DNA from 2 places in the Streptomyces sp. NPDC101166 genome. Region 2 is predicted to be linked to the other one. Evidence: predicted binding sites of a transcription regulator. Region 2 holds the regulator's gene; the other holds the start of a gene.

Region 1 (4,414 bases), on a different contig from region 2:
ACTCCAGGTCGGGATGGACCTCGCGGGCCATCTCGCCCTGGCTGGCTCGAGCGCGGCGCAGCAGCACCGTCAGTTCGCGCTCCAGGGAGAGGAACTCCTGGTCCACACCGCGCGGCGGCGTCACGGCTCCGGGCTCTCCCGGGTCTCCGGGGCGCCCGGTGCTCCCGCCCGTGTCCACGCCCGCGTCCGCACCGGCGCCCGTCTTCGCGCCCGCGTCCGCGTCCGTGTGTCCGATTGCGTGTCCGTCCTCGTGCACGTCAGCACTCCCGATCCGGTCTCGGACCTGATTCTACGTGCGTAGTTGTCTGCTGACCGAGTCGTGCCGGACGGGCCCGGGCCTCCCTCACGGAGCCCGGGCCCGCCTCGTCCGGCCGCGTCCGTCACGCCGCGACCGGAACCTCGGGCGTCGCGCCGTCCGCGGCGGGCGCGAGCGCCAGTTCCAGGACCTGGCGGACGTCGGTGACGGTGTGGACGTCGAGCTTGTCCAGCACCTCCGCGGGGACGTCGTCCAGGTCGGGCTCGTTGCGCTTGGGGATGATCACGGTGGCGACTCCCGCCCGGTGCGCGGCGAGCAGCTTCTGCTTCACCCCGCCGATCGGCAGGACCCGCCCGGTCAGGGAGACCTCGCCGGTCATCGCCACGTCCGTGCGGACCAGCCGTCCCGACAACAGCGACGCGAGGGCCGTCGTCATCGTGACGCCCGCGCTCGGGCCGTCCTTGGGCACCGCGCCCGCCGGGAAGTGGATGTGCGCGCCCCGGTCCTTCAGGTCGGCCACCGGCAGTTCCAGCTCGGCCCCGTGGCTGCGCAGGAAGCTCAGCGCGATCTGCGCCGACTCCTTCATCACGTCGCCCAGCTGTCCCGTCAGGGTCAGTCCCGCCGCACCCGTCTCCGGGTCGGCGAGGGACGCCTCCACGTACAGCACGTCGCCGCCCGCGCCGGTGACCGCGAGGCCGGTCGCGACGCCGGGCACCGACGTCCGCCGCTCGGCCGGGTCCTGGGCGGACTCGGGCACATGGTGCGGCCGGCCGATGAGGGCCCGCAGATCGTCCTCGGTGACGGTGAAGGGCAGTTCCCGCTCACCCAGTTCGTGCTGGGCGGCGACCTTGCGCAGCAGCCGTGCCACGGACCGCTCAAGGTTGCGCACACCCGCCTCGCGCGTGTACTCGCCGGCCAGCTTGCGCAGCGCGCCCTCCTCGAAGGTCACCTCGCCGGCGTCGAGGCCGGCCCGCTCCAGCTGGCGCGGGAGCAGGTGGTCACGCGCGATGACGATCTTCTCGTCCTCGGTGTAGCCGTCGAGGCGGACCAGCTCCATCCGGTCGAGCAGCGCCTCGGGGATGGCTTCGAGCACGTTGGCGGTGGCGAGGAACACCACGTCGCTGAGGTCGAGTTCGACCTCCAGGTAGTGGTCGCGGAAGGTGTGGTTCTGCGCCGGGTCCAGGACCTCCAGGAGGGCGGCGGCCGGGTCGCCCCTGAAGTCCGAGCCCACCTTGTCGATCTCGTCCAGCAGGATCACCGGGTTCATGGACCCGGCCTCCTTGATCGCGCGGACGATCCGGCCCGGAAGCGCGCCGACGTAGGTGCGCCGGTGGCCGCGGATCTCGGCCTCGTCCCGGACGCCGCCGAGGGCGACCCGGACGAACTCGCGTCCCATGGCGTGCGCGACGGACTCGCCGAGTGAGGTCTTGCCGACGCCGGGCGGGCCGACGAGCGCGAGCACGGCGCCCCCGCGCCGCCCGCCGACGACGCCGAGGCCGCGGTCGCCGCGCCGCTTGCGCACCGCGAGGTACTCGGTGATCCGCTCCTTCACGTCCTCCAGGCCGGCGTGCTCGGCGTCGAGGACGGCCCGGGCGCCCTGGATGTCGTAGGCATCCTCGGTTCGCTCGTTCCAGGGGAGTTCGAGGACGGTGTCCAGCCAGGTGCGGATCCAGGAGCCCTCGGGCGACTGGTCGCTCGCGCGCTCCAGCTTGTCGACCTCCTTGAGGGCGGCCTCACGGACCTTCTCGGGCAGGTCGGCGGCCTCCACGCGCGCGCGGTAGTCGTCGGACTCCTCGCCCTCCTGCTCGCCGTTCAGCTCGCGCAGTTCCTTGCGCACGGCTTCCAGCTGCCGCCGCAGCAGGAACTCCCGCTGCTGCTTGTCGACGCCCTCCTGGACGTCCTTGGCGATGGTCTCGGCGACGTCCTGCTCGGCGAGGTGGTCGCGCAGCTGACGTACGGCCAGCTTCAGCCGGGCCACGGGGTCCGCGGTCTCCAGCAGCTCCACCTTCTGTTCGGTGGTGAGGAACGGCGAGTACCCGGAGTTGTCGGCGAGCGCGGAGACGTCGTCGATGGCCTGGACGCGGTCGACGACCTGCCAGGCGCCGCGCTTGCGCAGCCAGGCGGTGGCCAGGGCCTTGTACTCCTTGACCAGTTCCGTGACATGACCGGGCAGCGGCTCCGGCGTCTGCTCTTCCAGGCGGGTGCCCTCGACCCACAGCGCCGCCCCGGGGCCGGTGGTGCCGGCGCCGATGCGCACGCGGCTGCGGCCCCGGATCAGCGCGCCCGGGTCGCCGTCGGCCAGCCGGCCGACCTGTTCGACCGTGCCGAGCACGCCGGTGCTCGCGTAGGTCCCGTCGATGCGCGGCACCAGCAGGACCCTGGGCTTGCCGGATTCGGACCGGGCGGCGGCCTGGGCGGCCTCCACCGCGGCGCGCACGTCGGCGTCGTTCAGGTCGAGCGGAACCACCATCCCGGGCAGCACCACTTCGTCGTCGAGCGGCAGCACGGGCAGGGTGAGCGGTGTGAACGCTGCGGACTCAGCAGCCATGATCTCCCCTTCGGCAGTCAAGTTGAGTTATGCCGACTCAATGCGCGGCGGTCACCGGATGTTCCCCGGATCGGCCCCCGTTCGCTGTGGGCGATCACCTCCCCCGTCTCCCCCGCACCCACTTCCGGCGTTCCCGCCGAAGCGGACCGGCGCCGACAGCACAATGCGCACATGACCGATGACTGGAAGCAACGGCTCGACGCCCTGCACGCGGAGCTGGTCCGCCGGGACGACCCCGTCGCCTGGGTGATGGAGGCGGACGCCGTCGAGGCGTCCCGGCGCTACCCGGACATCGCCCCGCGCGGGCCCGTCTTCGGTGTCGCGGCGCAGGACCCCTCCGCGGGCGACCCGCGATGGCGGCTGCTCAAGCCGGTCGTGAACGGCACCCCGCAGCAGGCCCGCGACGGCCTCAACTCCCACCTGTGGTTCAGGGCGAAGGACGACACCGACGACCCGGCCGTCCGCCGTGAGCTGCTGAGCGCCGTTCGGGTGCTGGAGCGCGAGCCGGCCGACGAGGTGACGGCGCTGGGCGTGCGCTACCGGGTCGTACGCGGCGACGAGTTCGCCCGCATGGGGGACGACGGGCTGGAGCCGCCCCGCCCGACGGACCCGGAGCCGGCCGCCCCGCTGTGGGACGGCCGGGACGACACGCCCTCCCCCGACCTGGGGTTCGTCCTCGACCCGGGCCGCGACGAGGGGCCGATGGCCGGCGCCCTGCGGCTGGGGCTGCGGGACTTCGCGTACACGGGCTCCCGCTACCCGGCGGACGTGCGGGAGGGCTCCGCGCGCGCGGTGCTGACGCACCCCGACGTGGTCTGTCTGCCCGTCGGCTTCTCGGTGGCCGAGCACGACGGCACGGGCTGGACCCCGCACGGCGCCCTCATGGCCACCCCGCACGAGGCCCGCCGGCTGCTGCACGACGGGATGGCGCGCTTCTGGGCGCTGCTGTACGGCTTCGACGAGGCGAGGAAGGCCGTGTACGCGCGCGCGGCCGAGGCCTACCGGGCGGCAGGCCGCGCCGACGAGGCCCGTGTGGAGGACCGGCTGTTCCGGATCTGCCGGGTGGAGCGGATGGTCCGCATGGGCCCGGACGGCCCCGAGCCGCCCCGCTCGTCCGACCTCGACGACTACGGCCCGATGAAGCTGCACCCGACCCTGCACGAGGACGGCACAGTGGTGCACGACGACTGACGACCGTCGGAAGGGGACAAGGGGGGCGCGCGCGAGGCGTCGCGGGGCGCGCAGGACGTGAGGGGTGGTGCGCGGGCGCGGGCGCGCCGTGCCGCGGTGGAGTGGGCCGCCCGGGCGGTCGGGCTGGGCGACCGGCTCGGGCAGCGGCTGGGCCGTCTGTCGGGCAGGGAGAAACAGCGCGTCGGCATCGCCCAAGCCGTCGTCAACTCCCCCGAACTGCTGCTCCTGGACGAGCCGACGGTCGGCCTGGACCGGGAACAGCAGGCCCGCTTCCACGACCTGCTGCGCGAGTTGGGCCGTACATCGTGCGTCCTGCTGTCGACTCATATGCTGGCGGAGGACGTTCGCGGAGTCTGCGCGGACGCGACCGTCCTGCACCGGCGCAACGTCGTGTTCCACGGCACGCTCGCCGCACCGGA
Region 2 (4,414 bases):
CAACCAGCCGTCCGTGCAGATCCAGGTCTACCAGGGCGAGCGCGAGATCGCGGCGTACAACAAGAAGCTCGGCATGTTCGAGCTGACCGGTCTGCCGCCGGCGCCCCGCGGCGTCCCGCAGATCGAGGTGTCCTTCGACATCGACGCCAACGGCATCATGCACGTGACCGCGAAGGACCTCGGCACGGGCAAGGAGCAGAAGATGACCGTCACCGGCGGCTCCTCGCTGCCGAAGGACGAGGTCGACCGCATGCGCCAGGAGGCCGAGCAGTACGCGGAGGAGGACCACCGCCGCCGCGAGGCCGCCGAGGCCCGCAACCAGGGCGAGCAGCTCGTCTACCAGACCGAGAAGTTCCTCAAGGACAACGAGGACAAGGTCCCCGGCGAGATCAAGACCGAGGTCGAGGGCGCCGTCGCCGAGCTGAAGGAGAAGCTCAAGGGCGAGGACACCTCCGAGATCCGCACGGCCACCGAGAAGGTCGCCGCCGTCTCGCAGAAGCTGGGCCAGGCCATGTACGCCGACGCCCAGGCCGCGCAGGGCGCGGGCGGCCCCGAGGGCGCCGCGGGCGAGGGCGCCAAGGCCGCCGACGACGACGTCGTCGACGCCGAGATCGTGGACGACGAGCGCAAGGACGGTGCCGCGTGACGGAGGAGACCCCGGGCTTCGACGAGAAGCCCGACGTCCCCTCCGGCGCCACCCCCGACGACGCCGAGCCGAAGGCCGACTCCACCGCTGAGGCGGAGGGGGCGGCCCCGGCCGGGGACGCGAACCAGACAGCCGGACTGGTGGCCCAGCTGGACCAGGTGCGCACCGCGCTCGGCGAGCGCACCGCGGACCTCCAGCGCCTCCAGGCCGAGTACCAGAACTACCGCCGCCGGGTCGAGCGCGACCGGATCGCGGTCAAGGAGATCGCCATCGCGAACCTCCTGACCGAACTCCTGCCCGTGCTCGACGACATCGGCCGCGCGCGGGAGCACGGCGAACTCGTCGGCGGCTTCAAGTCGGTCGCCGAGTCGCTGGAGACCGTCGCGGCGAAGATGGGCCTGCAGCAGTTCGGCAAGGAGGGCGAGCCCTTCGACCCGACGATCCACGAAGCCCTGATGCACAGCTACGCGCCGGACGTCACCGAGACGACGTGCGTGGCGATTCTGCAGCCCGGGTACCGGATCGGCGAGCGCACCATCCGCCCCGCGCGGGTGGCGGTGGCCGAACCCCAGCCCGGCGCCCAGGCGGCCAAGGCCGAGGACGCCGAGAAGTCCGACGACAAGGAGAGCGGTGGCCCGGACGAGGGCTGAGCTTGAACCGACACGGAAGGAGGGGCGTCGAGGATGAGCACCAAGGACTTCATCGAGAAGGACTACTACAAGGTCCTCGGCGTCCCCAAGGACGCCACCGAGGCCGAGATCAAGAAGGCGTACCGGAAGCTCGCCCGCGAGTTCCACCCGGACGCCAACAAGGGCAACGTCAAGGCTGAGGAGCGCTTCAAGGAGATCTCCGAGGCGAACGACATCCTCGGCGACCCCAAGAAGCGCAAGGAGTACGACGAGGCGCGCGCCCTCTTCGGCAACGGCGGCTTCCGTCCGGGACCCGGCGCCGCCGGCGGCAGCTTCAACTTCGACCTGGGCGACCTCTTCGGGGGCGCCCAGGGCGGAGCGGGAGGCGCCGGCGGCTTCGGCGGCGGGCTCGGTGACGTCTTCGGGGGACTGTTCAACCGCGGCGGCGCCGCGGGGACGCGCACCCAGCCCCGGCGCGGACAGGACATCGACACCGAGGTCACCCTCAGCTTCACCGAGGCGATCGAGGGCGCGACGGTCCCGTTGCGCATGACCTCCCAGTCCCCGTGCAAGGCCTGCTCCGGCACCGGCGACAAGAACGGCACACCGCGCGTGTGCCCGACCTGCGTGGGCACCGGGCAGGTGGCGCGCGGCTCGGGCGGCGGCTTCTCCCTCACCGACCCCTGCCCCGACTGCAAGGGCCGCGGTCTGATCGCCGAACACCCCTGCACGGAGTGCTCGGGCAGCGGCCGCGCCAAGTCCTCCCGCACGATGCAGGTCCGTATCCCCGCGGGCGTCACCGACGGGCAGCGCATCCGGCTGCGCGGCAAGGGCGCCCCCGGCGAGCGCGGCGGCCCGGCGGGCGACCTGTACGTCGCCGTGCACGTCGGCGCCCATCCGGTCTTCGGCCGCAAGGACGACAACCTGACGGTGACCGTGCCGGTGACGTTCACCGAGGCGGCGCTCGGCGGCGACATCAAGGTGCCCACCCTGGGCGGTCCTTCGCTGACGCTGAAGCTGCCGCCCGGCACGCCCAACGGGCGCACCATGCGCGCGCGGGGCAAGGGCGCGGTCCGTAAGGACGGCACCCGCGGCGACCTCCTGGTCACCGTGGAGGTGAGTGTTCCCAAGGACCTGTCGGGGAAGGCTCGTGACGCACTGGAGGCGTATCGCGAGGCGACCGCGGAGGAGGATCCGCGGGCAGAGCTGTTCGAGGCGGCGAAGGGAGCATGAGAGGCATGGACGGCCGTCGGCGCAACCCGTATGAACTGACCGAGGAGACCCCGGTCTACGTCATCTCGGTGGCGGCCCAGCTCTCCGGCCTGCACCCGCAGACCCTGCGCCAGTACGACCGCCTGGGCCTGGTCTCCCCGGACCGCACCGCCGGCCGGGGCCGCCGCTACTCGGCCCGCGACATCGAACTGCTGCGCACCGTCCAGCAGTTGTCGCAGGACGAGGGCATCAACCTGGCCGGCATCAAGCGGATCATCGAACTGGAGAACCAGGTGGCCGCACTGCAGTCCCGGGTCGCCGAACTCCAGTCGGCCCTGGACGGCGCGGCGGCGGCCATGCAGCAGCGAGAGGCCGCGGTGCACGCCTCGTACCGCCGCGACCTGGTGCCGTACCAGGAGGTACAGCAGACCAGCGCACTGGTCGTATGGCGCCCCAAGCGCCAGCAACAGACCGACTGAACCGACTGAACCGACTGAAAGGGCCGGGAGGCAGCAAGCCTCCCGGCCCTTCGGCTCACCCCAGTTCCTCCAGCCTGGCCTCGAGCGGCGCGGGTGAGCGGAGGTTCACCGCTTCCTCGAACAGCGCTCGTTCGTCGAGGTGGTCGCCCCAGGGATAGCGGATGTGCCAGTGGTCGACGGCGTGTCGCAGCAGGTCGAAGCGGCCTGCCGCGGCGATCGTCGTCGCCGCGGTCAGGCTCTGGCGCAGGGCGAGCGTCGTCGAGGGCGGATCCTGGTAGTTGGTCTGGCGTACGGCCATCAGTGCCTGGAAGGCGAGCACCGGCTCGGGGAAGTCCCAGAAGCCTTCGTTGACGGTCCATGGCGGCAGCTTCCGGCCCGACACGGGAGTCCAGTCGGCGAAGTCGGCGATCAGATCGGGCGCGACGGGCACGGGGTCAGGGCTGGGGCCGAACGAGGTGCCGGAGAGGATCGCCCGGATGCGCTCGGCGTAGTGGCTCCATCCGAAGTGCTCGCGGACAAGGCGGGCATTGAGCTCGGGATCGTTCTGCGCGAGAAGCGCGGGGATCAGAGTCTCGTCGCGCGTCCGCGCCCAGTCGAAGCGCGACGTCTCCCCTGCCCTGTGCAGCGGGCTGGGCACCCTCGTCCCGCTGAGGAGTGTGTCCCACACCTGTCTGTCGCCTCGACGGACCAGCGCGCACACGACGTCAGCGCTGGAGGAGCTTCGGGCGAGCAGGACGCACAGGGGCGGATCGAGCCGAGCCACGACCGTCTCGATGACGGCGGCGGGCGCGAGCTCGAGGAGCAGAGCGGGGGCGCAGTGGTCGGCGGGGGAGCGGCCCGGAGGAATCGGCAGTTCCTCTTCGTGACGTCGTGCGGCATCGAGGAGCGCGGGCAGTGGCCCCTCGAAACCCGCGGTCAGCAGCCGTAGTGCCCGTGTCCAGCGCTCCGGCAGCACGTCGAGCCGTTGCCGGACCTCGTCGGCCAGGTCGGCGCTTTCGGGTCTCACCAGGAACTCGGCCGCCGGCAGCACGTCGACCGTCTTCCCGCCCGCCGTCAGCTCCGCGGCCAGCCGCAGAAGACCGGGCGCCGGGGCCGTGCAGTGCCGGACGACGCGGAGGAGCTGAACCCACAGTTCTGTCTCGTCCAGGCTCTCCCGAGAGGAACGTATCTCCTCGAGAGTCTCGGCGACGACACGGCCGACCGCGTCGGAGCCGGCGTGCTGGATGACGCCCTCGGCCGGGCGGGCGTGCCGGATCACGTCCTCGACGGTGACCGCAGGATGCCAGTCCGGCTGCGGGACAGCGGCCTGCACCACCACCCGGGGCAGACCGGTGCCGAATTCGGGCGTCCAGGTGGCGAGGCAGCGGGTGGACAGTGCGCTGATCGCGGCGTCCCGGTCGCTGAAGATCCGCAGCAGTTCGAGCGGAGTGAGGTCCGTGCCGGCCAGG

What was found. Region 2 encodes HspR, which represses chaperone genes until heat shock. Its sites were predicted from a motif close to TTGAGNNNNNNNNNCTCAA; they were not measured.
Region 1: lon (endopeptidase La) is a predicted target of HspR. The motif match lies at 2,827-2,845, and genes of this name have one in related genera.

The regions. Positions count from the first base shown of each region.
Region 1 covers NZ_JBIWPF010000015.1:39,097-43,510, forward strand. Annotated here, with positions in the region: gene ACIRS4_RS25515 (MarR family winged helix-turn-helix transcriptional regulator) at 1-124, opposite strand, end outside; gene lon (endopeptidase La) at 381-2,804, opposite strand; gene ACIRS4_RS25525 (DUF5954 family protein) at 2,976-3,995, shown strand; gene ACIRS4_RS25530 (ATP-binding cassette domain-containing protein) at 4,053-4,414, shown strand, end outside.
Region 2 covers NZ_JBIWPF010000009.1:249,580-253,993, reverse strand. Annotated here, with positions in the region: gene dnaK (molecular chaperone DnaK) at 1-646, shown strand, start outside; gene grpE (nucleotide exchange factor GrpE) at 643-1,296, shown strand; gene dnaJ (molecular chaperone DnaJ) at 1,330-2,508, shown strand; gene ACIRS4_RS18470 (heat shock protein transcriptional repressor HspR) at 2,514-2,966, shown strand; gene ACIRS4_RS18465 (hypothetical protein) at 3,022-4,414, opposite strand, start outside.